Regions from separate parts of the Corallococcus sp. Z5C101001 genome, predicted to be linked through region 3. Evidence: riboswitches for the same ligand, from Rfam matches in the RefSeq annotation. Region 3 holds a riboswitch; each other region holds the start of a gene.
The links. A riboswitch is a leader RNA that binds a small molecule or an ion and turns the genes downstream of it on or off. The one in region 3 is predicted to bind cobalamin.

Region 1 (9,774 bases), 150 kb from region 3:
CCGTGAGGTCCGGGCGGCGCAGGAAGGTGCTGGAGGCGCCCACGCTCACCCAGGTGCGTGCAGGCAGCGACAGCCGGGCCTCCCCCACGCGGTTGATCAACTGCGCGGACTGGACCAGCACCTCCGTGCGGCCGTTGAGCCAGTCCGGGCCCACGCGCAGCCGGCCCACCCACTTGTGGCGCGGGCGATACGGCAGCTCCTTGCCGAAATAGCGCGGGTCGCCGTAGCGGTTCTGTGTGCGGGTCCACGCGTAGCTCGTGGTGGCGACCAGCCACGTGCGCGGCCGGGCCTCCGCTTCCACCTCCGCGCCCCACACGCGCGCGGCGGCGAAGTTGTAGGGCTTCGCGAGCATCGGCGGATACAGCTCATAGGCGATGAGGTTTTCGTAGACCGCCGCGAAGCCTCCCGCGGTGACGCTCCACGTGTCGTCGTGCCACAGGCCCGCGGCGTCGACGGACAGGGCGCGCTCGGGCTTCAGCTCCGGGTTGGGCAACAGCAGTCCCTGGCGGATGTAGAGCTCCAGGAACGAGGGCGCGCGGTGGGACTGGCCCGCGTTGGCGCGCACGCCGAAGCCGTGGCCCAGGTCCACGCTCGCGCCCAGCTTGGGAGACAGCAGCGAGTAGTGCCCCACGCGCTCCACGCGCAGCGACGGCACCAGCTTCATGCGTTCAGAGAACAGGGACAGCTCGTCCATGGCCATGACGCTCGCGCGCCACCACGACGCCGCCTGGGCACCCGTCGCCTGCGTGACGGCCTCCGACGAGGCGGCGAGCGTCACGGCGAGCGCGTTGCGCCCCACCATCGCGCGCCCCTCCACCTCCGCGCCACCCACGGTGTAGTGCTGCGCGCCGGCATCGAGCCCCATCGCGCCGCCGGTGACATCCAGCCAGTCGCGCCGGAAGAAGCCGCGAGCGCTGCCCTCCCCTGTGTCTCCGAAGGGGCGGCTCCAACGCGCGCCCAGCGACAGGCGCGTCTGGTCCTGGCGGCGGGACTCGGTCGGGTTCTGCACCGTGCCGGCGATCGCGCGGTCCTCCAGCGACAGCTCCGCCAGCGCGTCCACGCGTCCGCCGCTGTCCAGGCTCCGCTGGTACTTCAGCAGCGCGCCGCCGCCGCGGGCATCGTTGCGCGTGCGCACCTCCTGCGTGAGCGGGTTGTCATCCAGCGCGGGCAGCTCGTCGACGCGGTAGCTGAAGTCCCCCTGCGAGCGGCCCCCGTGCAGCAGCACCAGCGCCTGCCCGTCGAGCAGCGCGCCCGACGCGGCGACATGTCCCATCACGGTGTCGAAGCTGCCGTAGGTGACCTCGCCGCTGGACAGCAGCCGTGACGCGGGCGCGCGCGTGACGAGGTTGACCGCGCCGCCCAGGCCCCCCGCGCCATAGCGGGCCCCGGCCGCGCCGCGGAGGATCTCCATCCGCTCCAGCAGCGCGACGGGGATGAGCGACAGGTCCGCGACGCCCCCCGCGCCGTTGAGCGGAATCCCATCCAGGAACACCAGCACGCCATTGGACGACGCGCCGCGCACGACCAGGCTCTTGCCCTGGCCGTAGCCCCCGGCGTCCTGCACGACGAGGCTCGCCGAGCCCCCCAGCAGCTCGGCGGTGTCGCGCGCCTCGCCCGCGCGCTCACGGGCGTCGATGACGGTGATGGCCCCCGTGGGGTCGCGCCGTCGCACGGAGTCGGGAGGCGCGTCGGGCACCACCCTCCCGATGACGTCCACCGTGGGGAGGATGAACTCGGGGAGGGGCGCCTCCGCCTCGGAAGCGGCGGGCCCGGGGGGCGTGGCTTCGGACGCAGCGGGCTCCTGCCCGGCCTGAGCGGGTCCTTGGAAGCCGAGCCCCAGGACCCACGCGGCCTGGGCGAGAAGCGAGCGCCACATGCTCCGCCTTCCGCTCTCTTCCTCGAAGAGAGAAGGCCTCACGGCGGGTCCTCCTTGAGGACACGGCCGCACCCCCGGGCAGGTCTCCTGGCTCACGGACTCCAGACGTGGGCGCACACCGCGCCCTTCTGGAAGGAACCCTCCACCTTCCCTCCGCGTCCTGACGCGGAAGTGGTGACAGCCGAGGCTTCCAGCCCTGGACCTCAGGGCGACCCGTTCACAGTGGCGGGACCGCGCCGGACTCGCACCGGCTTCCCTCTTGAAAGCCCGGCATGGGCACCCAAGGGCCCGGCCCTTCTAGGAGGTCACCTGTAGCCCGTCAAGGCGCGGCCCGTGCGCGTCCCGACCCGCCACGTCTCTCACCTGACAAGACCCACGCTGGAGCATCCGCGCCCATCCCTCCGCGTGGACGCCTCGTGCACCGCCGCACGGTGCGAGGGCCACGTCCCCGAGCAAGGCGCCGCTGGCATGCGGACTGCTCATGCCCGGACGCGACCTCAGGCGGTCGAGCCAGCGAGGTGCCCGGGCCGTGGTGGCGCGGGAGTCTGAAGGGGGAAGCGTGTCGATGCTGATGGCGGGGAAGCGGTTGGCGGTGTTCTCCATCCGCGAGGGCAAGGGCGGGAGCATCTGGGTGCGCGCTGGCAGCGCGTTCGTCAACAAGGACGGTTCGCTCAACGTGCTGCTGGACGTGCTGCCGCTGGACGGGAAGCTGCACGTGCGCGAGGCGGCGGAGAAGCGCGACATGGCGGCAGGCGGGCGCTTCTCGGGCGAGCCGGCGCTGGAGGCGGGCGTGGGGGGCCACTCGTGAAGTGGGCCTGGGCGTGGGTGTTGGGCTGCGTGCTGATGGGGTCGGGGCGCTCGGACGCCGCCAGCTCCCGCACGCAATACGTGGGGGTGGTGAACCTGAACGAAGCCTCGGCGGCGGAGCTGGACCTGCTGCCGGGCGTGGGTGAGAAGGCGGCGCAGCGCATCCTCGAGCACCGCAAGAAGCGGCCCTTCGGTCGCGTCGAGGAGCTGGTCCGGGTCAAGGGCTTCGGCAAGAAGAAGTTCCTCAAGCTGCGCGCGCACCTGGCGCTCAGCGGCCCCACGACGCTCAAGCAGGAGAAGGTCCCCGCCCCCCAGCCGCCGGGAAGGGAGGGAAACGTCACGAACCCATGACAAACACAACCATCGGTTGAGTCAGGCTCGTGAGGGCCGCTGCCTCCGGGCTCCGGCATGCCCGGGGTGGCGGCCCTCGTTCCCTCTGAAGCCTCTCCCCTGGACGCCCCGATGCGTCATGACGCCAGTCCCGGCTCCAGGCGGGCAGCCCCGTCCTGCGCCGTTCATCCCATCCTGATTTTGCTGGAACGGCCGGGCCGACGCGCTAGGACACACCAAACAGGTTGGACCACCGTAGAAAGACAGGGAGGCCGTAGGTGAGGGAGGATGCGCCCATGAAGGACACTCAAGCCCCGGAGTCGATGGCAGGCCCGGACGGCAGCAAGTCCCGGGGACCGCAACTGGGTGAAGTGCTGGAGTTCATGCGCCTGCTCTGGGCCGTGGACCACGGCCTGCAATCCACGTCGAAGCGGATGGAGTCCACGCTGGGGCTCACCGGCCCTCAGCGCCTGGTCATCCGTCTGGTCGGACGCTTCCCGGGCATCACCGCCGGCACGCTCGCGAACATCCTGCATGTGCACCCCAGCACGCTCACCGGCGTGCTCAAGCGCCTGGAGAAGCGCGGCCTGCTGGAGCGCAAGTCGGATCCGCTGGACGGCCGCAAGGCGCTCTTCGCGCTCACCGACGCCGGCCGCTCGCTGGACATCCCGTCCGAGGGCACCGTCGAGTCCGCCGTGCAGCGCGTGCTCGCTCGCATGCCCCGCGACCGCATCGTCTTCACCCAGGAGGTGCTCACCGCGCTCGCCGAGGAGCTGGGCGGGCTCTCCGCGCCCCACGAGGACACCCCCGCGGAGACGCCGTCCAAGCCCACCGCCGAAGGCTGAGCGTCCATCCCGCTCCCCTGCCCTCCGGTCGTTCCCACCGGGCGGGGGAGGTCCGGGGTCCTCCTTCCGCGTTGTCCCCCGAACCCTGCCGTCCGCCCCCCTTCCTGCGGCGGACACAGGGCCGCCCCATCCGACGTCCTTCCCCCAGATGCCCGCGCGAAGACGGCGGGAGTGCGTCACTATTGGGAAATAGCCCGCCCTGCCCGGGGTTGGCCCGCGACCGACGAGCGGACGAGACAGCGTGAACCTCGAGACACCGCAGAGCCCAGGCCCCGAGCTGCCGCCCCCGCCGCCTCCTCCGGCCCCACCGCCCCAGGCCCGGCGCGAAGCGCGCTCGGGCGGCGTGGCGGACCTGCTCGCCCAGGTGCGCGCCCGTCAGCGCCGCCAGCTCTGGGCCCAGGGCATCCTCCTGGGCGCCGTCGCGGCGCTCGGGCTCCTCTTCGCCACGGGCCTCCTGGGCCGCGTCGCGCCGGGCCTCGCGGAGGTGCTGCTGTGGCTCGCCGTTCCGGTGGGCGCGGCGGTGGCGGGCTTCTTCGGCGTCGTGCTCGCGCGCCGTCAGGTGGGCGACGACCTGCTCACCGCCCGGCTCGTGGGCCAGCGCCGCCCGGAGCTGTCGCTGGACGTGCTCGCGGCGGTGGAGCTGTCACACGAGCGCCGCGAGGAGGCGGGCTGGTCCCCCCAGCTCGCGGACGCGTTCCTCGCGCAGATGGACGCGCGGGCCGGCACGGTGGACCCCGGCCTCGTGGTGGACACCCAGCCGCTGCGCCGCGTGGCCATGGCCTGCGCCGGCGCGGTGCTGGCGCTCGCGGTGCTGATGTTCTTCGTGGGCGGCCGCTGGGCCGCGGGCTGGAAGCACCTGCGGGAGCAGGCCGCGCGCCCGGAGACCGCCGCGCAGGTGGAGCCCATCACCGGCGACATCGAGCTGACGTACCGCTACCCCGCGTACACCGGCCTCGCGCCGCGCACCGTGCCGGGCACCAACGGAGAGGTGAGCGCGCCCGCCGGCACCGAGGTCGCGCTGAAGACGCGCTCGGACCGCGCCATCCAGCGCGCGGAGGTCGTCGTCAACGACCAGGTGCTGCCCCTCACCGTCGCGGGAGGCCGGGAGCTGACCGGCAGCTTCATCGCGAAGCAGGGCGGCCACTACCACTTCGTCTTCTACGGCGCGCGCGCGAAGCCCCTCGCGGTGGGCCCGGACATCCCGCTCACCGTGGAGGCGGACAAGTCGCCCCAGGTGACGCTGCTCACGCCCTCCACTGAAATCGAGGTCGACCCCGGTCAGACGGTGACGCTCAAGTACGAGGCCACCGACGACTACGGCCTGTCCGGCCTCGCGCTGGTGTTCCGCATGCCCGGCGCGAAGCAGGAGACGCGCGTGAACCTGCCGCGCGAGGACAGCCGCCGCAGCCGGGGCACGTACGCCTGGGACCTGGGCCCGCTCAAGCCCGCCCCCGGCGACCGCATCACCTACTACGTGGAGGCGAAGGACAACGACGCGGTGGAGGGCCCCAAGAAGGGCGTCAGCCGCACGCAGACCCTGCGCGTCTACAGCGCCGCCGAGCACCGCCGCGCCGCCCTGGAGAAGGCCGAGGCCCTCTGGGGCCGGCTCGTGGACCACCTGGCGGACCGTCTGGAGGGCCCCGACCGCGCGAAGCAGAAGGACGCGCAGGCGGTGGAGGCGGCGCGCACCGTGGACACCAGCGGTCAGGCGCTCGCGGACGACTTCCGCGCCCAGGGCCAGGAGCTGTCGCGCGAGAAGGACGTCCCCAAGGAGATCGTCTCCGCGCTCATCAACATCGGCGGAGAGTTGAAGCGCAGCGTGAGCACCACCTCCGACTTCCGCCGCCTGTTCCTGCGCACCCAGCGCGCGCGCGGCGAGGACTGGGGCACCGGCACCCGGCTCGGCGCCGTGGTGGAGGACGAAATCGAGGGCGTGGAGCGCGACATCCTCTACCTGGAGTCGCTGCTGGACCGGCAGAAGCTGGAGGCCCTCCAGGACCTGACGAAGCAGCTGGCCAACGAGCGCCGCGACCTGTCGCGCCTCATCGAACAGTACAAGGCCAACCCGGACGAGTCCGCGCGTGAGCAGGTGATGCAGCAGATCCAGCAGCTCAAGTCGCGCATCCAGGAGCTGATGCAGCGCATGGCCGAGCTGCGCAAGGGCATCCGCGACGAGCACCTCAACGCCGAGGCGCTGTCGGAGATGATGCAGCAGGAGGACATGCAGGGCGCCATGGATGAAGTGGAGCGCCTGATGCAGGAAGGCAAGGCGGACGAGGCCCTGGCGAAGCTCCAGGAGCTGGGCATGCAGATGGACGAGATGCTCGACTCCATGGACAAGTCCCAGGAGGACTTCGGCGCGGAGCAGTACCCGGAGCTGGCGGAGAAGTTCGGCAAGTTCATGGATGACCTCCAGGGCACCATGGACGAACAGCAGAAGGTCGCGGACCAGACGCGCGCCCTGCGCGACCAGGCCCGCGGCCAGAACCGCGAGCGGCTCAAGGAGAAGGGCCAGGCCCTCAAGGACGAGCTCGCCCGCAAGGTGAAGCAGGTGCAGGAGAGCTACCAGAAGCTGGACCCCTCCCGGCTCAACAGCCGCGCGGCCCGCCCGCTGGAAGAAGCCCAGTCCGAGCTGCGCAACGTGGAGAACGCGCTCAAGGTGGATGACTTCGACCTGGCCGCGGAGTCCGCCGCCCGCGCCGAGGACGCGGCCCGCCAGCTCTCCGGCATGGGCGAACAGCAGCGCCAGTTGGATGAGATGTTCGGCAACCCCCCGGAGGTGCGCCAGCAGTCCGCGCAGCTCGCGGAGCGCCTCAAGAAGGACGCGCGCGACGTGTCGGACGTGAGCCAGCAGCTGCAGGGCCTCTTCCCTCCCCCGGGCTCGCAGCTGTCGCAGCAGGAGAAGCAGCAGCTCCAGCAGCTGGGCCAGCGCCAGCAGCAGCTGGAGCAGCGCGCGCAGGGCCTGCGCCAGCAGATGGAGGACATGGAGCAGACGGCGCCGCTGTTCGGCGAGGAGGCCGGCCAGCAGATGGATGAGATTGGCCAGCGCATGGGAGAGGCGTCCCAGCGCATGCAGGGGCGCGACCCGGGCCGAGGCTACGGTGAGCAGCAGGCCGCGATGGAGGGCCTCAAGCGCTTCCAGCAGCAGATGCAGCAGAGCCAGCAGGGCCGCAAGGGAGGCCGCGGGCTGCCCATGCCCATGGGCTCCGGCCGCCGCCAGGAGGGCAACGGCCGCAACCCACAGGACAAGGTGGAGCTGCCGGACGAGGACGCCTTCCAGGCGCCGCGCGAGTTCCGCAAGGACCTGCTGGACGCGATGAAGCAGGGCGCGCCGGAGAAGTACCGCGAGCAGGTGAAGCGCTACTACGAGGAGCTGGTGAAGTGAGCCACCGCACGCACGCGGGAATCCGGAGCCTGGGCGCCCTCTGCGCCCTCCTCCTCGCCGTCCCCGCCGCCCTCGCGCAGCCGCCCGACCCGGCCCTCAAGGAAGAGGTGAAGACGCGGCTGGGCAAGGTGGAGCAGTCGCTGGACGACTGGGACGTGGGCACCGCGCGGCGCGAGCTGGCGGAGGTGGAGAAGCGCGTGCCCTCGGAGCTGGAGCCCCTCAAGTACTTCCAGGGTCGCGTGGCCTTCGAGGAGGGCCAGTACGACGACGCGGTGACGCTGCTGGAAGGGGCGAACATCGAGGACAAGCCAGGCAGCTACCTGCGGCTCGCGAAGGACACGCGCGCCATCGTCAAGGACCACCAGCGCGCGGAGAGCGAGCACTTCATCTTCATCTACCCGAAGGGCAAGGAAGAGGTGCTGGTGCCCTACGCGCTGGAGACGCTGGAGTCCATCCACCGCGCGCTCGCGGAGGACCTGGGCTGGACGCCGCCGGGCAAGGTGCGCGTGGAGGTGGTGAACAACGCGCGCGAGCTGTCCCGCGTCAGCACCCTGACGGAGAAGCAGATCCGCACCACGGGCACCATCGCCATCTGCAAGTTCAACAAGCTGATGGTGACGAGCCCCAAGGCCGTGGCGCAGGGCTACGACTGGCAGGACACGCTGGCGCACGAGTACGTGCACCTGGTGGTCAGCCAGATGTCCCACAACACCGTGCCCATCTGGCTGCACGAGGGCCTGGCCAAGTTCCTGGAGTCGCGCTGGCGCGGCCGGGGCGGCCTGGCGATGACGCCCTCCACGCAGGCGCTGCTGGGCAAGCGCGTGAAGGAGGACAAGCTCATCCCCTTCGAGAAGATGCACCCCTCCATCGCCATGCTGCCCACGGCGGAGGACGCGGCCACCGCGTTCGCGGAGGTGTTCTACGCCATCGACTACATCCACGGCACCAAGGGCACCGCGGGCCTGCGCACGGTGCTCCAGGAGCTGAAGGCGGGCCAGCCGGACAAGAAGGCGGTGGAGGCGGCGACGGGCATGCCCTTCCCCCTCTTCGAGAAGACCTGGCTCACCTACGTGAAGAAGCAGCCCTTCCCCCAGGAGCTGGTGCCGCGCGACGACCGCGTGGTGCTCAAGGAGGACGCCAAGGGGGCTCGGAAGGACAGCGAGAAGAAGGGGCGGGAAATCTCCTTCGGCGGCTTCTCCGAGGTCACGGAGGTGCCCGCTCGCAAGTTCGCGCACCTGGGGGAGCTCCTGCGCGAGCGCAACCGCGTGAAGGCCGCCGCGGAGGAGTACTCGCGGGCGCACAAGCTGGTGGGCGACAAGTACGAATCCGTCTCCAACAAGTTCGCGCTCGCGCTGCTGGAGCTGCGCCGGCTGGAGGAGGCGGAGGCCGTGCTGCGCGGCTCGCTGCGCATGCACCCGGGCTCGCCCTCCACCAACGTGCACCTGGGCCGCATCCTGCTGTTCCGCAAGGACTACCCGAAGGCGAAGACGGCCTACCTGGAGGCGCTGGCCTCCGACCCGTTCGACCCGGAGATCCACGTGGCCCTCACGCGCATCCACGGCGCGCTGGGGGAGACGGCGCTCGCCACGCGCACGCGGGTGGCCGCCGCCAACCTCACCGGCCTCAAGCCCGACGACGTGGACCGCGCCGCCCAGGCCTTCCTGCGCGCGGAGGATGAGCTGTCGGAGACGAAGAACGTCCCCGCCGTCACGCCCGACGCGCCGAAGCCCGCGCCCGCGCCGAAGCCCGCGCCCGCGCCGAAGCCCGCGCCCGCGCCGAAGCCCGCGAAGTAGCCGCCCACCCACCGTGCCGCACTGAACGCCGTCCCCGGCCCCGGGGGCAGGGAGGATGTCCACTGCCCTACCCGGAGACGGGAGGAACGTGCATTGCCGCACGTCCGCCAGCCCAGCCCCTGGGTGCACTGTCCTGTCCTGCTCCAACGTGCGTCGCGCGGCCCCGGTCGTGCCGGGTCCTCCGACCTCGTCCGGCCTCGCTCCCGAGGCCCTGAAAGGAGCAGCACCCCATGAAGCGCACCCTGCACGGAGTCACCCTGGCCGCGGTCCTCTTCGCCGGCGGCATCTCGCTGGCCCAGAGCTCCGCGTCCCCCAGCACGAAGTCCGGCACCCAGGGCATGGCCGAGTTCAAGGGCTTCACGGCCCCCACGGACCCGAAGGCCTTCCTGGAGCGCCTGCATTACATCAACCAGTCGGAGATCAAGCAGGCGCAGCTCGCGCTCCAGAACTCACAGAATCCGGACGTGCAGAGCTACGCGAAGATGATGGTGGACGCGCATACGGCCGCCGACAAGAAGGTCACGGACTATGCGAAGTCGCAGAGCCTGAAGCTGGCGGACACGCCCAAGGCCACCAACGACACGGAGCGCAAGTCCATGGCCGCGGACAAGGCGGACATGGAGAAGCTCCAGGGGCTGAAGGGCCCGCCGTTCGACTCCAACTATGTCGCCGGCCAGGTCGCGGCCCATGACGAGGCCATCGGCATGGTGCTGGCCGCGCAGCACGGCATGGGCGCCA
Region 2 (9,774 bases), 140 kb from region 3:
GGGTGCCTCGGCGACGTCCTGGCCGGGGGGCGTCACGGGCGGATGCCCCGGGAGCGCCGCGGGACGCGTGGGGACCTGCTGCACCGGCATGGGCGGAGGCGGCGTCATCGTCCTCGAGTGCTCCAGGCCCACGGCCACGCGCATCTCGGGGATGAAGTAGAGCCCCATGCCCACGATGGACAGCGCCACGAACGCCAGGAGCGTGAACACCAGCACCGAGCGCAGCACACCGCCCTTCTTCTGGACCGGCGGCACCGGCTCGCGGCGGGAGGCGCGGACCGGCTCCGCGGGCTCCGGCCGCACGGGCATGGCCTTGCGGCGCGTCTCGTCGCGCGACGAACGCGAGGTGGACGACTCGTCCGGCTCCGCGGCGGGCGCCGGGCGAGCGGAGACTGCTCGCATGCCCGAGGAGGTGCTCGAACGCGCGACCGGCGTGCCCGGCGACGAACCGCGCACGGCGCGGCGCGACCCCGTGCGTCCGCGCGCGGGCCCCGTGGGGCCGGTGTCGGGCTCGCGGCGGCCCGCGGCGCTCGACTCGCGCAGGAGCGCATCGTCCAGCACCACGCGCGCCTGGGCGTCCTCGCGCCGGGAGGCGCGGGGCATCGGGATGCGGGGGTGCGTGTCTCCATCCCCCTCGCGCGCGGCCACGGCGTCGTCTGGATCCGCGGAGATGTACGGCACGCTGGAGTCCGACTCCAGGGCCTGCGCATCCACCGAGACCAGCTCCTCCGACGGCCGCGTGTCCTGCATCGTCGGACGGGGGACCGGACCGGAGTCCACCGGTTCGGAGTCCGGGGTCTCCAACTCGTCGGAGGCGCTGGAGCGGGAGGAACCTCCTCCGGACTGGATGGAGGGAACCTGGATGGTGGGCGCGGCGTGCGGCGGCACCGGCCGGCTGCCATTCGACGGCGTCATCGCGCCGGGGCGCGGCGACGACGACAAGGACGGCATCGCGGCGGTGGGGCGCTGACCTTCCGGGACACGGGACTCGGAGGCCCGGGGCGCGTCGAAGCCGCGTGAGGACTCCGAGGAGCGCACGGACTCGAAGCTCGGCAGGGGTTCGGGGGGCGGGGGCGCCGGCCTGCTGCCGTTCGACGGCGTCGTCACGCCCGGGCGCGACGCCAGGGACGGCATGGCGGCGGTGGGGCGCTGGCCTTCCGGAACACGGGGCTCGGGGGGACGCGGAGGCTCGAAGGGGCGGGCCACTTCGGCCGCGCGCGCGGACTCCGGGGCGCGAAGCTCGGCTCCCGCGGAGCGGCCGTCCTCGCCGCGAGGCTCCGGCCAGGGATAGGGGCTCTCGGGAAGCTCCTCATCGTCGAGCAACGGGCCGTCCGGCGGGGGCGGCGGCTCCATGAACGGCAGCGATTCCCCCGAAGTATCGAACCGCGCCGGGCCGGGGTCCGCGAACGGCATGGGCGGCGGCGCCACCGGACGCGACGCATCCGCCGGAACGAAGGGGACGGGTCCATCCACCGGACGGGCGGGCGGAGTCGACGCCACGGGCGGCACGCCCCGGGGCCCCACCGAATCCGAGAAGGGCAGCGAGCCCCCACGGTCGCTGGCGTCCGCGGCCGGCCGCGACACCTGCACCTCCGGCACGGGCGGCGCGGCGCGCGCGGACAGCCCCGGGTCCGAATACGGCAGGGCCGTGGCGCGGGGCGCGGTGGGCTCCGCGAGCGCTGCCTCCGACCGAGGCAGCGCCTCCGCGCGGGGCGCGGTGGGCTCGCCGGTCAGCGGCGGGGGCGGGGCCTCCACCGCGGCGGGGCGGTCCGAGGGGAGGCGGATGGCCGGGAGCCCCTCGAGGATGGTGGGCCGCTCCATCGCGTCGTGGCGGACCTCCACCGTGGGCGACGGCTCCGAGGACGTGGGGCTGGGCCGCGCCCTCGCGCGGGCCGCCTCCTCCAGCGCCTCCACCGGGAACGCGGGCCGGGTGGACTCATCCACCATCACGCCGGGGCGCGTCTCACCGTCGTCGCGCGCGCCGCCGCCGTCCTCGCGGCTGCGGGGCGTGGGGTGGAAGGACAGGGGCTCCACCGGGCCATCCAGGCGGATGGTCTTCGGCGGCAGCGTGGCCGGCATCGTGGGCCGGGGCGCGGGGCCCAGCGCCTCGTACGTGCCGCTGGCCCTCACGTCGCGCGGCACCTCGCGCAGGGTCGTCAGCAGGCGGCGCTCGGACTGGTAGTCCGCGGAGAAGAGGTCGCGCATGAAGCGGCTGACGCTCTCCGGGCCGGCGCTGGTGTCGATCTCCATCAGGCACGCCTGGAGGCGCCCGCGGAACTCCTCCGCCGTCTGGAAGCGCTGGCCCGGCTCCACCGCCAGCGCCTTCGCCACCAGCTGCGACACCGCCGGCGGCGTCAGCGGCTCCGCTTCACTGAGCGGCGCCACCTTCGGGTTCGCCACCACGGACATCAGCTCGCCCGGTGGCATCGCGTCGAAGGGGTTCTTGCCGGAGATGAGCTCGTACAGGCACAGGCCCACCGCGTACAGGTCGCTGCGCCGGTCCACCGGCTGGTGCCGGGCCTGCTCGGGCGACATGTAGAGGAACTTGCCCAGGATGATGCTCGGGTTCGTCTTCGCCGCCGACAGCCGGCTCTTCGCCAGGCCGAAGTCGATGACCTTCACCTCCCCCTCGTAGGAGATGAGGATGTTCTGGGGGGAGATGTCCCGGTGGACGAGCTTCAGCTCCTTCTCTTCCTCGTCCCGCTTGCGGTGCGCGTACGCGAGCGCGTCCAGCACCCGGCCCATGACGTAGAGCACGAACGTGAGCGGCAGCGGCGTCTGCCGGTCGCGCACGCGCGCGGCCACCTTGCGCAGGTCCTTGCCGTCCACGTACTCGAGGGCCATGTAGGCCTCGCCCTCGTGCACGCCCATGTCCAGCACCTGCGCGATGGAGCCGTGCCCCAGCCGCACCAGCGTGCGCGCCTCACCGACGAAGCGCTCGACGAAGTCCTGATCCTCCGCGAACTGCGGGAGGATCTTCTTGATGACGCACAGCTTCTCGAAGCCCTGCGCGCCCTCCAGGCGGGCGAGGTAGATCTCCCCCATGCCGCCGGTGGCCAGGTGCGACAGGAGCGTGTACCGGCCGAAGGGCTGCGGCCGGAAGGGACGCAATCGGGCGGGCTGGGTCGAAGAGCTCATGCGGTGCGGGGGTCCACCACGGAAAGCGCATTGAACCCCGAGCAGGGGCCCCGCTTCAACCGGTCAACCGGCCGCGCCGGCTGCCTCACCGGATACCGGGGTTGGTCAGCATGCCCATGTCCTCTTCAATCACCTCGAAGACGGCCACCTTGTCCCGAGGGGGACGCACCACCCGCTCGCCCAGGGGCATCACGTCGAAGCGGGCCCCGGTGGCCGCCAGCAGCTTGCCGGTCATCAGCACCTGCCCGGGACCAGCGGTGGAGGCCAGCCAGCCCGCGACCCCCATTCCCTCGCCCACGGCGGTGTACTCGGTGCGCGCCTCGGTGCCGATCATCCCCACCAGCGCCTTGGTGGAGTGCAGCGCGATCCTCAGGTCGCAGCGCTCGTCTTGCGGCCGGCGGGCCATGCCCCGCTCCCAGTCCGAGCGCAGCGCCAGGGCGGCCCGCACGGCGCGCACCGCGTCGTCGCCCTTCGCGTAGGGCACGCCGAAGAGCGCGCGCATGGACTCGCCGAGGAAGCCCTCCACGGTGGCCTCGAAGCTGAAGACGATGCCGCTCATGCGCGCGTGGAAGTCGTTGAGCAGCTGCGTGGCCCGCGCCGCGCCCAGCCGGCCAATCACGGCGCCGAAGTCCGCCAGCTCCGCGTGCAGCACGGTGAGGTTCTTCTCCTCCAGCCCGGGCAGCTTGCCCCCCACGCGCTGGGCCTCGGCGGCGCGGCGCTCGGCCACCTCCGGCGAGTGGAAGCGCTCCAGGTTGCGCCGCATCCGGTCCGTGCCGGAGCCGTCGCGCACGGCGAAGCGCTGCACGCCGCTGGCCACCAGGTGGGCCACCGCGGTGCAGGCGTCCAGCATCAGCTCCAGGCTGGTGTCCCCCTCGCCGGGGACGTTGACGTAGAGCACGCCCGCGAAGGGCGGCTCGGTGCCGATGGGGATGCACAGCACCCGGTCCACGCCGTACATGATGACGCTCTCGCGTCCGGCGAAGCGGCGATCATCGCGCACGTCGCCCACCGCGAGCGCGCGGCCCTGGCGGAGGGCCTCGTCCACGATGGCGTCCGACACGGGCACCTCGCCCTTGGCGAGCCGCCCCCGGTGGCGCACGGCCGCGGGCACCAGCGGCCCCGTGGCGTGCTTGAGCAGCACCACCGCCGTCGTCGCGTCGGTGCGCTCCAGGAGCCGGTCCATCGCGGACTCCAGGAACGCGGTCAGCGTGCGCGCGGTGGCCAGCGCCTCCGCCGCGTGCACCAGCAGCACCAGCGTCTCGTACGACACGCGAGGGCTGGCGACCGCGGAGCCCGTGGGCACGGGCGAGGGGCCGGAGAACGCGTCGTCGAACGGCAGCGGCCCCACGTTGTCCAGCAGGCGGAGCACCTCCGCGTCCTTCACGTTCTTCGCCAGCAGCACGGAGGGGCCCACGTCCGTGCCGTGCCCGAAGCGCACGACGCCGCCCGCGCCCAGGTCCATCATCTCCGTGGCGGCGTTCTCCACCGTGTGCGGCTGGCGCACCGCCAGGGTGTTCTCCCCCAGCGCCACCGTGTCGCCCGCACCCAGGTTCTTGCTGCCCTGCAGCGGCGCGCCGTTCACCCGGCTGCCGTTGCGACTGCCCAGGTCCTCGATGCGCAGCACGTCACCTTCGACGTACAGGCGAGCGTGCCGGCGCGACACGAGGTCACCGCCCAGCACGATGTCGTTCTCGTCGGCCCGGCCGAGGCTGGTGACGCCCTCCGGCAGGTCGTACGACGTGTCGAAGTAGCCGGGCCCGTTGATGATGATCTGCCACATCGGGCGCACGACATTACACGACCTCCCAATCTTCCGAGAGTCCGAGACGCTTTCCCGTGGAATACGGGCGTCCGGGCAAGGCCTCGGACGCCCTCTCGCGTCGCGTCATGCCCTCCCGGGCACCCGATGTGGTGGAGACCCGGGGTCGGACTTCACCTGGGGCGAAGGATGGACTTCACCTGGGGCGAAGGATGAAGAGCGAATCACCCACGCGCAGGGTGCGATAGGCGGCGAGGGGCCGGGTCGCGGGCCCCCGGAGGACCTGCCCCTCCAGGCCGAAGCGCGACCCGTGGCAGGGGCACTCCACCAGCCCCAGGGTCCCGTCCCAGGCCACCGCGCAGTCGCCGTGGGTGCACGTGCGCCACACCGCCCGGTAGCAGCCGTCCGCCGCGTGCACGACCACCACGTCCAGGAGGGCGGAGGGGACGCGGACGCGGTCACTTCCCCCGGGCTCGCGCAGGGCGGGATGGTCCGCGAGGGGGACCTCCACCCAGCCCTCCTCCGGCGGTCCCGGCAGGCCCGTGTCACCGCACCCGGCCGGGCCCGCGTCGGGCACGGCGTCCGGACCGGGCAGCACCACGGCCTCGCGCCAGTCGCCACCGCACCCCAGCGCGGCCAGGGCACAGGTGCCGCGCAGGAGCGTGCAGAGCGCCTGACGGCGATCCACCCCACCCGCCTCCACGTGCTCCCGAGGCGAATGGAGCGGGGGTTTGCTCACGGGGTGCCGCCGTCGGCCAGCTGGCCATTCACCACGGCGAGCGCATCCAGGTCGAAGCCGCCGGAGGTGCCGCCGTAGCTGTTGAGCCCCGTGTCGGTGAGGCGGACGAAGCGCGCGCGGGCAAGGCCCACGTCCGCCAGGTCATAGCCGTCCCCGCCCGCCACGGCCGGGTCGATGGGGGAGACGCCATTGTCGGGGCTCGAGAGCACCGGATGCGTGCCGGCGCAGCCCGGGTAGCCCCCGTCCTTGTCGGTGGGGTCGCAGGGGAAGTCGAACCACGTGACGCCGTCGTCGCTGACGGACACGGTGGCCGTCTCCGCGAAGATGTCGCCGCCAATCTTCTGGAACGCGTTCTCGAACACGAGCAGGTCCACGCCCGGGCCGTCCACCGCGACCAGGTCGGTGAACTCCAGGGTGATGGAGCCGCCCCGCCCCAGCGACAGCACGTCGAGCGAGCCCGCGAACTGCCCCGCCCCCGCCGGAGGCCCCAAGACAACCGCCGGGAAGCGGTCCTGCCCGAAGCCGGCGAAGTCTCCGAAGTGGTACGCCGTCACCCGGTCCGCGAACGGATCCACGGGCCGCGTGCCCGCGTCGACACCGGCGTCCGTGCCGGCATCCGCTTCGGTGCCGGCATCGGAAGCCGCTCCGGCGTCCGTCCCGGCGTCCACGCTGTCCTCCGCGGGCGGCGGCATGTCGGGGTCGCCGGTGCACGCGCCCAGGGCCAGCAGCGCGCCGAGCGCGAGCAGCAGGCGCCGCATCACGGGCCCTGCCGGATGCGCACGAGGCGGCGGCCGTGGATGTCCGTCACGCCTACGAGCAGGTCCGAGCCCAGCGACGACAGCAGGTCCACGGACGTGCACCTGTCCACGACGGTGAGCACCGCCTCACGCGCTCCCACGCTGAGGGGCTGGCCGCCGCCCAGGCCCGGCGTGAGCGAGAAGCGGGACACGTCGGTGACGCCGAAGCCCGCCGTGGCGCCGTAGCCGCCGCGCACCACCGCCACGCCATTGCCGAAGCCCGTGGCGGCGTTGAAGTCGCTGCCCACCTCCAGGCGCGGCTCGTTCGCGAGCACCACCGGCGTGCGCGAGGCCAGCGCCTCGCCCAGCTTCGCGTACGACACGGCGTGGGCCACGTTCACGTACGTGTCCGCCGCCGAGTAGCCGAACACCGCGATGTTGTTCGCGGAGACAGCGGTGAAGCCGCTGGCGCCCACCTGCGCGGGGAAGTCCGCCACCTTCACGGCGGCGTAGGGCTTCGCGGAGGTCACCAGCGCGTAGACGCCCAGGCCGGACGACACCGTGTCCAGCCCCCCGCCGTTGATGAAGAACGCGTCGGCCATGCCCGCGGCGGAGTAGTTGCCCGGCGCGCTCAGGTAGAGGGCGGCGTCCCGCGAGGACGGCTCCACCACCGCGACGCTGCCCGGGAAGCCCGCGGCCGGCTTCGTGTAGCCCGCGAGCAGCCGCGCGCCGTCATAGGCCAGGAAGTAGGACGGGAAGGTGTTCGCGGCGTCGGCGCGATCCGCGGGAGCGAGCACGGTCTCGAGCGCGGCCTCCCCCAGCTTCACCTCCGGCCAGGTGCCCAGCGCGAAGAAGTCGCGGCCCGTGGCCGTCGTGCGCAGCGCGAAGAGCGAATACGTGGGGCCGGGCGTGGCCACCACCGCGACCACGTTCGGGGACAGGGACGCGGCCTCCAGCACGGTGAAGCCCGCCTGGAGCTGGAGCGTGCCCAGCTTCGCCTCGCGCGGCACGGCGTCGCACGCGTCGGTGCCGCCGTCCGTGCCCGCATCCGTCCCGGCGTCCGTCCCCGCGTCCGAGCCAGGACCCGCGTCGGTGCCGGAATCCGTGCCCGCGTCGGGAACGATGTCCACCGGGACGCACTTGTTCTCCACGCACATCCAGGACCGGCCTTCCGAAATCGGGGCCTGGTCGCGGCACTCGGCGGCGTCCTCGCACTCGTTGTCGCCGCAGCCTGTCCCGCCCAGCACCACCGCCAGCAGGGCGCCCATCAGCGCCGCGCGCTGGCCCTTCGCGCCCACCCGCTTCGTGTCGGTCCGCATCGTGTCCTCGTTCCTTGCCCGCCGCGTGGAGGCGGCGGGGCTTCCTGGCGGGAGGCGGGACGGGCACGAAGGCGCTGGAGCTCCTGTCGCGCGGCGCGACCTGGAGTCCTGTCTTCGCCGTCAGCTCCCCGCGGAGGTTCCGGTCTGTGTCCGGGCCCTCCCCGAATGGGAGGAGGACACCGGGTCGTCGCCAGGTCTTCGGACTCACGAGGACGGGGTGCTTGCGAACACCGTCCCTGCTCACCGCTGCGGGGCAGTCCCGGACTCACACCGGGTTCCCTGGACGCCCTCACGCCCCATGGCGCGATGGCATCGATGACGGGGCGGGACTATGGCGCCCCCGGGTCAATGTCAATGCGGCGAGGGCTCCACCGCGGCACCAGGAGGGAGGCGGGCGTGTCATCCCGGCGCTCCCACCCGGGAAGCCTCCCCCACCCCGAATCCACGGGATGGGCACGCGGCGCCCGGGACCGTCCGGTGGAGAACGGTCCCGGGTCCCGCCGCGCGTCGCGGACTACGGCAGCTGCACGCCGTTCACCACGGCGACGGCGTCCAGGTCGAAGCCGCCGCTGATGCCCGCGTAGCCATTGGCGCCGGAGTCGCGGATGCGCACGAAGCGCGCGCGGGTGAGGCCGACGTCCGCCAGGTCGAAGCCATCTCCCCCCGCCACGGCCGGGTCGGTGGGCGAGATGCCATTGCCGGGGCTCGAGTACACGGGCTTCACGCCCGCGCAGCCCGGGAAGTCGTTCGCCACGTCGGAGGACGCGCACGGGAACTCGTGCCAGGTGACGCCGTCGTCGCTGACGGCCACGACGCCCGTCTCCGCGAACGGCTTGCCGCTGGGCTTGAGGAACGCGTTCTCGAACACGAGCAGGTCCACGCCCGGCCCATCCGTCACCGCGATGTCGGTGAACTCCAGGATGATGACGCCGTTGCGTCCGAGCGACAGCACGTCCAGCGAGCCCGAACCCGCGCCAGCGCCCTGCGGAGGCCCGAGCACGATGCCCGGCAGCTGGCTCTGACCGAAGCCCGCGCCGGCGCCGGGCGTGAAGGACACGATGCGGTCCGCGAACGGATCCCCGACCAGCGCCTGGTCCTGGAAGCGGTCCGGCGAGTCCTCACCACCGCACGCCACGGACAGGAGCGCGGCGAGCCCCATCGCGAACCGCTTCGAGAGAAGGGTCTTCATGGGTGTTCTCCGGATGAGGGTCATCACGGGGCCTGCTGGATGCGGACCAGCCGCGCGCCGTTCTTGTCATCCACGGCCACGAGCAGGTCCGCGCCAATGGAGGTGATGCCGGTCACGCTCGTGCACTGGTCCGCGTAGACGAGGACCGGCTGACGGGCGCCGACGGTGACGGTCGCGCCGGCGTTGGTCACGGTGAAGGCGAAGCGCGAGATGTCCGTCCCGGCGAAGTTGTAGTTGGGCGGAACGTAGTCGCCGCGAAGCACCGCCACGCCCTCGCCCTGACCCGCGGCGGCGACGAAGTTGGAGCCCACGGCGAGCGCGGGCGCGTCCGCCACGGCGAACGGGGTGCCCGAGGAGAGCGCCTGGGCAATCGCCGCGGGGGCCACCGCGCGGCCCTCGTTGAGGTAGGTGGTGCCGGAGTAGTAGCCGAGCATCGCGACGCCGTTGGTGGACACGGCGGTGAAGCCGCTGCCATCCGTGTCGGGCGGGAGCGTTCCGACCTTCAGGGCGGTGAACGGCGAGGTATCCGTCTTCAGCGCGTAGATGCCCAGGCCGGCCGACACCGTGTCCAGGCCGCCGCCGTTGATGAGGAACGCGCCCGGCACGACACCCGCGGAGAAGTTGCTGGGCGCGGAGAAGTAGACGGAGGAGGCAGGCGTCACGGTGTCATAGACCCCCACGGAGCCCGGGAAGCCCGCGCCGGACTTCGTGTACCCCGTGAGGATGCGCTGGCCGTCCGACTCCACGAAGGAGCTGAGGAAGAGCGACGTGGAAGGGCCCCGGTCGGCGGGCGCGGCCACGTCGAAGAGCGGCGTCGCGCCCAGCGTCACCTGCGGCCACGTGCCCAGCGAGTACAGCGCATGCGGGCCGACATAGCCGACCGACACCACCGT
Region 3 (9,774 bases):
CGTGTCGGGCAGCCGCTTCGGCTCGCTGATGTCGGGCGCGGCCGCGCAGCCCAAGGTGGGCGCGCAGCTGACGGGCGGCACGGTGGTGTCCTCCGCGCTGGCGCAGGCGGGGACCACGCCGCACGGCTCGCTGGTGGGCACGTACACGGCGGGCGCCACGTCCACGACCGCCAACGGCCAGCAGGCCTCGGCGACGGGGCAGGCCGGCGCGGAGCCCAAGAGCGAGGAGATGCAGGCGCTGGAGGACCTGGCCACCATGTCCGCGGTGACCATGTCCCAGTCCATCCTCCACATGGGCGGGATGAAGATCGACCTGGAGCGCGAGTAGTCCCGCGCCCCAGGCCGCCGCTGCGGTTCCGAAGCCCTGGGGGAAACCTCAGGGCTTCTTCTTGTCGCTGTCGTCGCTGTACTGGTCGCGGATGCCGTCGTGCCGGCTGCGCGGGTCGCGCCAGGGCTTGTCCACGTCGGTGCGCTGGCCGCCGTCCTGCCCGGTGACGTCGTTGAGCTCGTCGGCGCGGCCCTCCGCGGGCACCTCGTCGCCGTCCGCGTCAGGGTCCTTCTGCCTCGCGGGATCCAACGGGATGCCGGCGCTCTTCTTGAGGTAGTCGTCCTTGGGGTCCATGCCGTCACTCCTCCCTTGAGTCCTCAAGGTGGTGACGGGGCCCCGTTCCGGGAGCGGCCGGGCGGACGGGCCGCCCCTGCCTCAGTTGAGGTACTTCGGCTTCGCCTGCGCGGTGGGCGCCTGGGCCTTCATCATCTCCAGGCCCTGGCGGGTGAGGACGAAGCGGACGACGCCGGAGCCGCGCTCGGTCTCGATTTCGGCCTCGAAGGCGGGCCCGGCGATGCCGCCCAGGGACACGTCCTTGCGCAGGTTGGAGACGCGGCCGGAGAGCAGATCACCCGCGACCTCCCGCGAGCCCTCCCCGCGCGAGTACAGCTCGAAGGCGGCCTCGTGCAGCGTCATCGCCAGCGCGGGCGTGAGGGGCTGGGAGCTGAAGAGCACGGAGATGAGGAGCCAGTAGGGCGGCGTCTGTTCAGCCATCGTGCGGCAGTGTAACGGGTGTGGCTACCGGGCGCGCGGCTGTCTGCGGGCGGCGATGGCCTCCGCGAGCACGCCCTGCTGCTTCCAGTGGCCGTACAGGCGGCCCTGGGACGCGAGCCAGTCCAGGCGCTGCCGGGTGCGCGCGTCCAGCCGGCCGGGCGGCGCGTCGCGGAACGGCGTGCCGGGCAGCGGCATGAAGGTGTGGCCGTGCACGCGCGCGCCCAGGTCGGACAGCCGCTGCATCAGGTCCAGGGTGGCGTCCACGTCCGCGGGCTCCTCGCCGGGCAGGCCCAGGATGAAGTCCACGTTGGGGACGAAGCCGCCCTCCACCGCGAGCCGCGCGGCGCGCACCACGGTCTCCACGTCGTGGCCGCGCCGGGTGGCCTGGAGGATGCGCTCGGAGCCGGACTGGCCGCCGATGATGAGGTTGTCGTTGGCCACGTAGCGCTTGAGCAGCGCCAGGGCCTCTGGCGTGACGTGCTCCGGGCGAACCTCCGACGGGAAGGTGCCGTAGTAGATGCGCCCGTCCGGGGCCATGGCCTCCGTCACGGCGGCGAGCAGGTCCTCCACCGCGGCCAGGTTCACGGTCTCGTCCGGGGTGCCGTAGGACATGGACGTGGGGGTGATGAAGCGCAGGTCGCGGCGGCCCGCGAGGCGCAGCTCGCGCGCCCACCGGGCGATGTTGGGCACGGAGCGGTGCCGGAAGCGCGCCTTGCTCATGAAGGGCGTCTGGCAGAAGCGGCAGGCGTAGATGCAGCCGCGCGTGATCTCGATGGCGCCGAACTTCACGTGCTTCGCGGCGAACGGGGGGAAGTCGTCCAGGCGCACGCCCTCGCCGTGACCGTGCTGCACGAGCTTGCCGTCCTTCAGGTGCGCGGTGCCGTGCGTCGTGCGCGGGTCCTCGCCCTGGAGGACGCGGACGAGCAGGGCGCGCAGGGTGTGTTCGCCCTCGCCCACGGCGACGAGGTCGAAGCCGGCCTGGAGCGTCTGAAGCGTCTCCGCGGTGGCGTGCACGCCGCCCGCGATGCAGAGCACGTCGCGGCCCTCCAGCCGTTCGCGCACCCAGTGCAGCTCCTCCACGGAGGGGCCGAAGCTGGCGGAGTAGAAGGACCACGCGGCGACGACGGTGTCGCCCGCGTCCGCGCGCTCGCGCACGGTGTCCAGCAGGGCCTCGCGGCTGCGCGGGAAGTGCAGCGACACGTCGGAGAGCGCGGGGTCGGCCTCCACGGCGCCGGCGAGCACGGTGAAGGCGTACTTGCCCGGGTACTGGTAGCTCAGGACGAGCGAGACCTTGCGAGGCGTCAGCGACATGGCGGCCCGGGATGATGCCACAGGGCCCGCGTGCGACGGGGCACGCTCGGCCGGTGCGCGGTCAGAGGAAGCGGCGCTCCCACTGGCGGACCTCGGCTTCGGTGAGGTCCCCCCAGGAGCCCCGGTGTGCGTAGAGCCAGGGCTCCAGCACGCGGGCGAGCTCGCGGTACGCGGGCAGTGTGTCACCCGCGTCCAGATCCCCTGCTTCGGGCGCGGGGCCCAACGAGACGACGGCCCGGTCCGGGGAGAGTGACTGGACCTGGGTCGCGGGAGCGTGCAGCCGGGAGCGCAGTCCCTCCGCGCCGCCCAGCTCCTGCAACACGGGCGGGCCCAGGAAGGTGAGCCATGCGGGGGCGCGGACCTTCGTGCCCAGGTGCAGCGCGAGTTGGTCCAACTGGTTCAGGTCGAAGCCCGGATGGCGCCGGGTGGTTTCGCGCAGCAGCGGCGTGAGGGTCCGGGTCCAGGCATGCACTTCGAGCGACAGGCCCGCATGCCCTGAGTCCCAGGGCAGCGCACGGCCCAGGTCGATGGCCAGCGCACGGATCCACTCCGGCCCGCGCTCGGCCAGGAACTCGGTGGGCAGCCGGAACTCCAGCGTGCAAGTGCTCTCCGGATAGGCCTCGTGGAAGCTGGCCGAGTCACTTCCTCTCCCGTGATACCTGAATGCGACTCCCGTCGCGGAGTGCGACAGCTCGTTTGCCTCAACGAAGCAAGAGGGGCTCAGGATCCGCTTCTGGAGCTCCGCCTCTCCCTCCGCATCCAGCTCCGGCCAGTCTCCGGTGTAGCAATCCCAGAACCAGCGCAGCCGTCGCGGTTCGACGGCCCGCCGGTAGCGCTCCTGCGCACGCCAGAGGGCAGGAGCGATCTCTTCGTGAGGCGCGCGCAGATAGAAGGCGATGCTGATCCCCTCCCTCATGAGGACCACGGTCGTCCCTTCAATCTCCATCGATTCACGAACTGTCGGCACCTGCTCGTTCATTGGGTGATTCCCATGTTGGGGGATACCAGGAGAGGGGCCCGTTCGCTCGCCAAGAGGTCCTGGTACACAGCATTCTGCGGCCTGTCGGCGAAGGGGCTTGCCGGCGGATAGGTGTCCCATCTGGCATCGTTGGTCGCCGGGCACGGGAACTTGAAGTCGTAGAGGGCCTGGACCTTCAGGGGGTTCCCGAGCGCGTGCAGCACCACATCGGGCGCGATGCTCCCCACCAGCAGGTGGAACTGCCCGGCCGCGAGCCACCGCGCCACCTCCTCCGGGTCCAACCACCGTATCCGCCCTGTCTTCGCGTCCCGCAGGTAGCGCGGCTCCAGGCTGAACCGCCCCGCGTCCGTGTCACCCAGGGCCCGCTGCACGCACTCCAGTGCCGCCGCGTGCTTGGCCTCTCCCAGTTGCATCGCCCGCGTCACCTGTCGCCCATTCGCGTCCACCACCTTCTCCCGGCACACCTCCGGCGAGGTCCGCTTCCCCGGCCCCAGCATCCGCTCGTTCACTTCGAAGTTCGCCTGCTTCGCGCACTCCACCAGCACCCGCTCCACGCGCGCCACCTCCGCCGCTTCCCACAGGCGCATCATCGCGGCGGCCTGGCCGGCCCGCGCGGCCGCCCGCGACAGCCACGGCAGCACCGCGTCCTCACCCACCTGCGACGCGCACGCCGGGCTTCGCAGACATCCGGCCGTCGCGGAGTCCATCGACGCCTGTGAATAGCTCCGGGGCGCCCTCACCTCCGGCCCCGCGCACGCAGTCCACAGGAGGCAGCACAGCCACCACATCCTTCGGAGAGGAGTCACGTCGTGCCTCCTCGCACGAAAGCGCGAGCGCCTTCAACCCAACGCACTCGTGGACACTTGGCGGATGTGAACCGCGCGGCTAGCGTGCCTCCCGCCGACGGTGCCTCGCGGGAGTCCGCGAGGTTTAGCAAGGGAATCCGGTGCGAATCCGGAGCTGCCCCGCAGCGGTGAGTGGGAACGAACGCTGTCACACGCACTGGTCCGGAGTCGGACTGGGAAGCGACGGCCAGTAGACGCCACGGAGGCATCCCCATCAGGTGGGGAGCGCTCCGGAAGCACGCCCACGAGTCCGAAAACCTGCCTTCGGCCCCTGCGGAGGATCGTCTCCGACAGGGCGGTACCCCGGCCCCTCGCGGGAAGGTCCGGTCATCCCTCGCGGTCCCGTGCGTCCGCCACCGCCCGCGTCCCGGGCCCGGGAGCCGTGTGTCCCGGATCCGACGGCGCTCGGCGCTGGCGGCACCGCACGCCAGGAGTCCTTGCCATGACGTCCCCTTCTTCTCCCCTCCCTCCGTCCGCCACCGAGACCCGCATGGTGGACATGGTCTTCCCCGACCAGACCAACCACTACGGCACGCTCTTCGGCGGACAGGCGCTGCGGCTGATGGACATGTCCGCGTTCATCACCGCCAGCCGCTACGCGCGACGCACCGTCGTCACCGCGTCCAGCGAACGCGTGGACTTCCACACCCCCGTGCGCCAGGGCCAGCTGGTGGAGCTGGTGGGCCGCGTCGTCGCCACCGGCCGCACCTCCCTCACCGTGGACGTGGAGCTCTACTCGGAGGACCTGCTGTCCGGCGCGCGCCTGCTGTGCACGCGCGGGCGCTTCATCCTGGTCGCGCTCGACGCGGAGCGGCGTCCCACCGCGGTGCCGCCGCTCGCGCCGGAGAACCAGACATGACAGACATTGCCTTGACACCTGAAACAAGCCGGGCGTATAGACGACGCCATGCTGGTGCCTGGGTTTACCCAGGCTGAAAAGGGAACCCGGTCCGAATCCGGGGCTGCCCCGCAGCGGTAGGTGAGAACGACCGCCGTCCATGACACTGGAGCCCGTGTGGGCCCCGGGAAGTGACGGCCAGTAGGAACCCCGGCCCGCCTCACGCCGGACGCGCTCACAAGCCCGAAGACCTGCCCGCATCCGGCCCGTGGGAGACATCCACGGACGGTTCGACCTGGAGCCCCGAGGGAGGGCGGGAAGGTCCGAGCGCAAGCCCCTGTCTTCACAGGGATTTTCGCCTCGGCACACTCCCCTTCTCCCTTCGTGTCTCCAGCCACCCGCGGGGGTGGGGGTCGGTGTCTTCGGGCCCGTCCATGGCCCGGGTGCGCGGCGTCGCACCGGGACACCTCGCCTCCTCCTTCGTGGGTCACTGGCCGGGCGACGCGGGTCGCCCGTTAGGACGAGCGATGCGTGGAGTGCGGCGAAGACAGCGCGAAGCAGTGACAGGACGCGGAAGCCAGACACGGCACGGGAGGCCCCGGGCGCGGCGCGCCTGACGCCTCTTCGCGCATTCCTCCTCTCAATTCCTTTCATCCACCGCGAGCGCGCCCTCCACGCGCGCCGCCTGGGGAGACGTCTGTCTTTGAACGCCATCCGCTACCCGGACGGGAACGTGCTCCTGCGCAACCTGTCGCGCGAGTTCCCCGTCGTGACCCACGGCCAGGGCATCTACCTGTACGGCGCGCAGGGCCGCCGCTACCTGGACGGCTCCGCGGGCGCGCTGGTGGCCAGCGTGGGCCATGGCAACCGCGAGGTCGCGGACCGCGTCCATGAACAGCTCCTCCAGGTCGCGTACGTCAACGGCACCCACTTCACCACCGAGGTGACGGAGGCCCTGGCCACCCGGCTGTGCGAACACGCGCCCCAGGGACTCAAGCGCGCGGCCTTCCTGGGCTCCGGTTCGGAGGCCATCGAGGCGGCGGTGAAGTTCGCCCGGCAGCTCTGGGTGGAGCGCGGACAGCCCCAGCGCTCGCGCGTCATCACGCGCGTGCCCGGCTACCACGGCAACACGCTCTACGCGCTGTCCATGTCCGGACGGCCGCACTACCAGACGTTCTTCGGCCCCATGCTGTCCCAGGTCGTCACCACGCCCGCGCCCTACCCCTACCGCTGCGGCCTGGAGGACTACGCGCGCGACGGGGCGGCGCACTACGCGCGGCACCTGGAGGAGGCCATCCAGCGCGCGGGCCCCGACACGCTCGCCGCGTTCGTGGCGGAGCCCGTCATCGGTTCATCGGCGGGAGCGTCCGTACCGCCGCCCGGCTACTTCGAGGCGGTGTCGGCCGTCTGCCGGCGCCACGGCATCCTGATGATCGCCGACGAGGTCATGTGCGGCTGCGGGCGCACCGGCCGCTTCTTCGCGAGCGACCTCATGGACTTCACCCCGGACGTGCTCGTGATGGGCAAGGGGCTGAGCGGTGGCTACGCGCCCCTGAGCGCGGTGCTGGTGCGCGAGGACCACCTGGAGGAGCTGCGCCGGGGCTCCGGCGGCTTCATGCACGCGCAGACGTACCTCCAGGCGCCGTGCATGACGGCCGCGGGGCTCGCGGTGCTGGACTACTACGAACGGCACGACCTGGTGGCGCACGCGGAGCGCGTGGGCGCCTACCTGCAACGCCGGCTGCGAGAGGTCCTGCTGCCCCTGCCCCACGTGGGCTCCGTGCAGGGCGTGGGGCTGATGGCGGGCGTGGAGCTGGTGGAGGACAAGGCCACGAAGCGGCCCTTCCCTCGCGCGCGCAGGGCCGTGGAGGGGCTGCTCGCGGAGCTGTTCGCGCTGGGGCTCATCCTCTGGCCCAACACCGGCCACGCCGACGGGACGAACGGCGACCTGGTGATGGTGGGCCCGCCGTTGATCATCACCGAGCCCCAGGTGGACGAGCTGGTGGACCTGCTCGCCCGGGGCCTGACCCGTTTCCTGGAGCGGCCATGACCTTTCGCATCACCTATTCGGTGCTGGACGCGGACCTGACGGAGCTGCACGCGCGCTTCGACGCCGCGCTCGCCACGGTGCGCGCGCGCCTGGGCGCGGAGTACCCGTCGTGGATCGCCGGCAAGGCGCACCACAGCGGGGACCTGCTGGACAGCCGCAACCCCACGCGGCCCTCCGAAATCATCGGGCGCTTCCACCGCACCGCGCCCGGCGAGGTGGGCCGCGTGGTGCGCGCGGCGAAGGACGCCCAGCGCGCGTGGGGCGCCACCGCGTGGGAGGAGCGCGTCCAAATCCTGCGCCGCGCCGCCGACCTCATCTCCGAGCGCCGGTGGGAGCTGGCGGCGGGGATGACGCTGGAGGTGGGCAAGAACCGGCTGGAGGCCCTGGGCGACGTGGAGGAGGCCGCGGACCTGCTGCGCTACTACGCCGGGCAGGTGGAGTCCGCGCGCGGCTTCCACCTCCCCATGGCGCGCCTGTCTCCCCGCGAGGACACGCGCAGCGTGCTGCGCCCCTACGGCGTCTTCGTCGTCATCTCCCCCTTCAACTTCCCGCTCGCGCTGGCGGCGGGGATGAGCGCGGGCGCGCTGCTGGGCGGCAACGCCGTCATCCTCAAGCCCAGCGAGGAGGCCCCGGGTTGCGCGGACGGCCTCTTCCACGCCTTGAAGGACGCGGGCCTGCCGGACGGCGTGTTCCAGGTGGTGCACGGCGAGGGCGAACGCCTGGGCGCGGCGCTGGTGCGCCACCCCGCGGTGGACGGCGTGGCCTTCACCGGCAGCAGCACGGTGGGCATGGAGATCCACCGCCAGCTCACCGCGGAGCACGTGCGGCCCGCGCTGCTGGAGCTGGGCGGGAAGAACGCGACCGTTGTCTGCAAGGACGCGGACCTGGAGGCGGCGGTGGAGGGCTGCCACCGCTCGGCGTTCGGGATGTCCGGCCAGAAGTGCAGCGCGCTGTCGCGCATCTACGTGCACGAGGACGTGCGCCGCGACTTCCTCGAACGGCTGGCCCGGAAGGCCCGCGACACGGTGGTGGGGGACCCCGCGCTCGCGTCCGTCTTCATGGGGCCGGTCATCAACGCGGCCTCCGTCCGCCGCTTCGAAGAGGCCGTGGCGGAGGCGCGGCGCGACGGCACCGTGCACGCGGGCGGCGGCGCACCGGCCCTGGACGCGTCGCTCTCGCACGGCCACTTCGTCGCGCCCACGGTGGTGGAGCTGCCGCACGACCACCGGCTGATGCGCGACGAGCTGTTCCTGCCCTTCGTCGGCGTGGCGACCTTCCGCACGCTGGACGAGGCGCTGGCGCGGCTCAACGACAGCGCCTACGGCCTCACCGCCGGCATCTTCAGCGAGGACCCGGCCACCGTGGAGGCGTTCATGGCCCGCGCGGACGCCGGGGTGCTCTACGCCAACCGCCGCACGGGCGCGACGACGGGCGCGTGGCCCGGCGTGCAGCCCTTCTGCGGCTGGAAGGCCAGCGGCTCCAGCGGCAAGGGCGGCTGCGGTCCCTATTACGTCTCGCAGTTCATGCGCGAGCAGTCCCAGACCCGGATGGGTTGACCTGGAAGACCCCATGCACCCGCTCTATCCCGAAGTGAAGGTCGCGCCCCCGGGGCCCAACGCCCGGGCCATCATCGACCTGGACAAGCGCTACACCTCGCCGTCGTACATCAAGGAGTACCCCCTGGTGGTGGAGCGCGGCGAGGGGCCGTGGGTCCACGACGTGGACGGCAACCGCTTCCTGGACTTCATGGCGGGCATCGCCGTGGCCGCCACGGGGCACGCGCACCCGCACGTGGTGAAGGCCATCCAGGAGGCCGCGGGCCGCTTCCTCCACATCTGCGGCACGGACTTCTACTACGACGGCTTCTCGCGCCTCTGTGAGCGGCTGGCGAACTACCTGCCGGAGATGGGCCCCAAGAAGGTCTTCCTCACCAACTCCGGCACCGAGGCCGTGGAGGGCGCGCTCAAGCTCGCGCGCCACCACACGCGCCGGCAGACCATCATCGCCTTCAAGGGCGGCTTCCACGGCCGCACCTACGGCGCCATCTCCCTCAACTCCTCCAAGGTGGCCCAGCGCGCGTTCTTCGGCCCGCTGCTGCCGGGCGTGCTGCACATCCCCTACGCCAACCCGTACCGCTGCGCGAACGGCTGCGCGCCCGGCGCGTGCGGCGACGCCTGCAACCCGGTGCGCCTGCTGGAGACGGACTGGTTCGTCAACCACGTGGACCCGCGCGAGGTGGCCGCCATCTTCGTGGAGCCCATCCTGGGCGAGGGCGGCTACGTGGTGCCGTCCGCGGGCTTCCTCCAGGACCTGCGCCGGCTGTGCGACGCGCACGGCATCCTGCTGGTGTTCGACGAGGTGCAGTCCGGCATCGGCCGCACCGGACGGATGTTCGCGGCGGAGCACTTCGGGGTGATGCCGGACATCCTGCTGTCCGCCAAGGGCATCGCGTCCGGGATGCCGCTGGGGGCCATCATCGCGCGCGAAGCGGTGATGACCTGGCCGCGCGGCTCCCACGGCAGCACCTACGGCGGCAACCCGGTGTGCTGCGCCGCCGCGCTCGCCACGCTGGACGTCGTGGAGGGCCTGCTGGACAGCGTGCGGGACACGGGCGAGCACCTCCAATCGGGCCTCAAGGCGCTCCAGCGCGGACACCCCGTCATCGGCGACGTACGCGGCGTGGGCCTGATGGTGGGCGCCGAGTTCGTG

Region 1: another riboswitch for cobalamin. It lies ahead of FOF48_RS16320 (TonB-dependent siderophore receptor); the one in region 3 lies ahead of FOF48_RS15725 (acyl-CoA thioesterase).
Region 2: another riboswitch for cobalamin. It lies ahead of FOF48_RS16300 (hypothetical protein); the one in region 3 lies ahead of FOF48_RS15725 (acyl-CoA thioesterase).

The regions. Positions count from the first base shown of each region.
Region 1 covers NZ_VKLU01000006.1:295,697-305,470, forward strand. Annotated here, with positions in the region: gene FOF48_RS16320 (TonB-dependent siderophore receptor) at 1-1,876, opposite strand, end outside; cobalamin riboswitch at 1,936-2,175, opposite strand; gene FOF48_RS16325 (hypothetical protein) at 2,442-2,684, shown strand; gene FOF48_RS16330 (helix-hairpin-helix domain-containing protein) at 2,720-3,034, shown strand; gene FOF48_RS16335 (MarR family winged helix-turn-helix transcriptional regulator) at 3,310-3,858, shown strand; gene FOF48_RS16340 (DUF4175 family protein) at 4,100-7,243, shown strand; gene FOF48_RS16345 (tetratricopeptide repeat protein) at 7,240-9,036, shown strand; gene FOF48_RS16350 (DUF4142 domain-containing protein) at 9,267-9,774, shown strand, end outside.
Region 2 covers NZ_VKLU01000006.1:283,213-292,986, forward strand. Annotated here, with positions in the region: gene FOF48_RS37110 (serine/threonine-protein kinase) at 1-3,138, opposite strand, end outside; gene FOF48_RS16285 (FHA domain-containing protein) at 3,224-4,918, opposite strand; gene FOF48_RS16290 (ubiquinol-cytochrome c reductase iron-sulfur subunit) at 5,094-5,636, opposite strand; gene FOF48_RS16295 (cell surface protein) at 5,633-6,394, opposite strand; gene FOF48_RS16300 (hypothetical protein) at 6,394-7,692, opposite strand; cobalamin riboswitch at 7,864-8,024, opposite strand; gene FOF48_RS16305 (cell surface protein) at 8,207-8,881, opposite strand; gene FOF48_RS16310 (hypothetical protein) at 8,905-9,774, opposite strand, start outside.
Region 3 covers NZ_VKLU01000006.1:141,154-150,927, forward strand. Annotated here, with positions in the region: gene FOF48_RS15695 (hypothetical protein) at 1-328, shown strand, start outside; gene FOF48_RS15700 (hypothetical protein) at 377-622, opposite strand; gene FOF48_RS15705 (hypothetical protein) at 704-1,042, opposite strand; gene FOF48_RS15710 (TIGR04013 family B12-binding domain/radical SAM domain-containing protein) at 1,067-2,353, opposite strand; gene FOF48_RS15715 (type VI immunity family protein) at 2,415-3,332, opposite strand; gene FOF48_RS15720 (hypothetical protein) at 3,329-4,138, opposite strand; cobalamin riboswitch at 4,220-4,458, shown strand; gene FOF48_RS15725 (acyl-CoA thioesterase) at 4,620-5,036, shown strand; cobalamin riboswitch at 5,072-5,289, shown strand; gene FOF48_RS15730 (aspartate aminotransferase family protein) at 5,719-7,065, shown strand; gene FOF48_RS15735 (aldehyde dehydrogenase family protein) at 7,062-8,621, shown strand; gene FOF48_RS15740 (acetyl ornithine aminotransferase family protein) at 8,635-9,774, shown strand, end outside.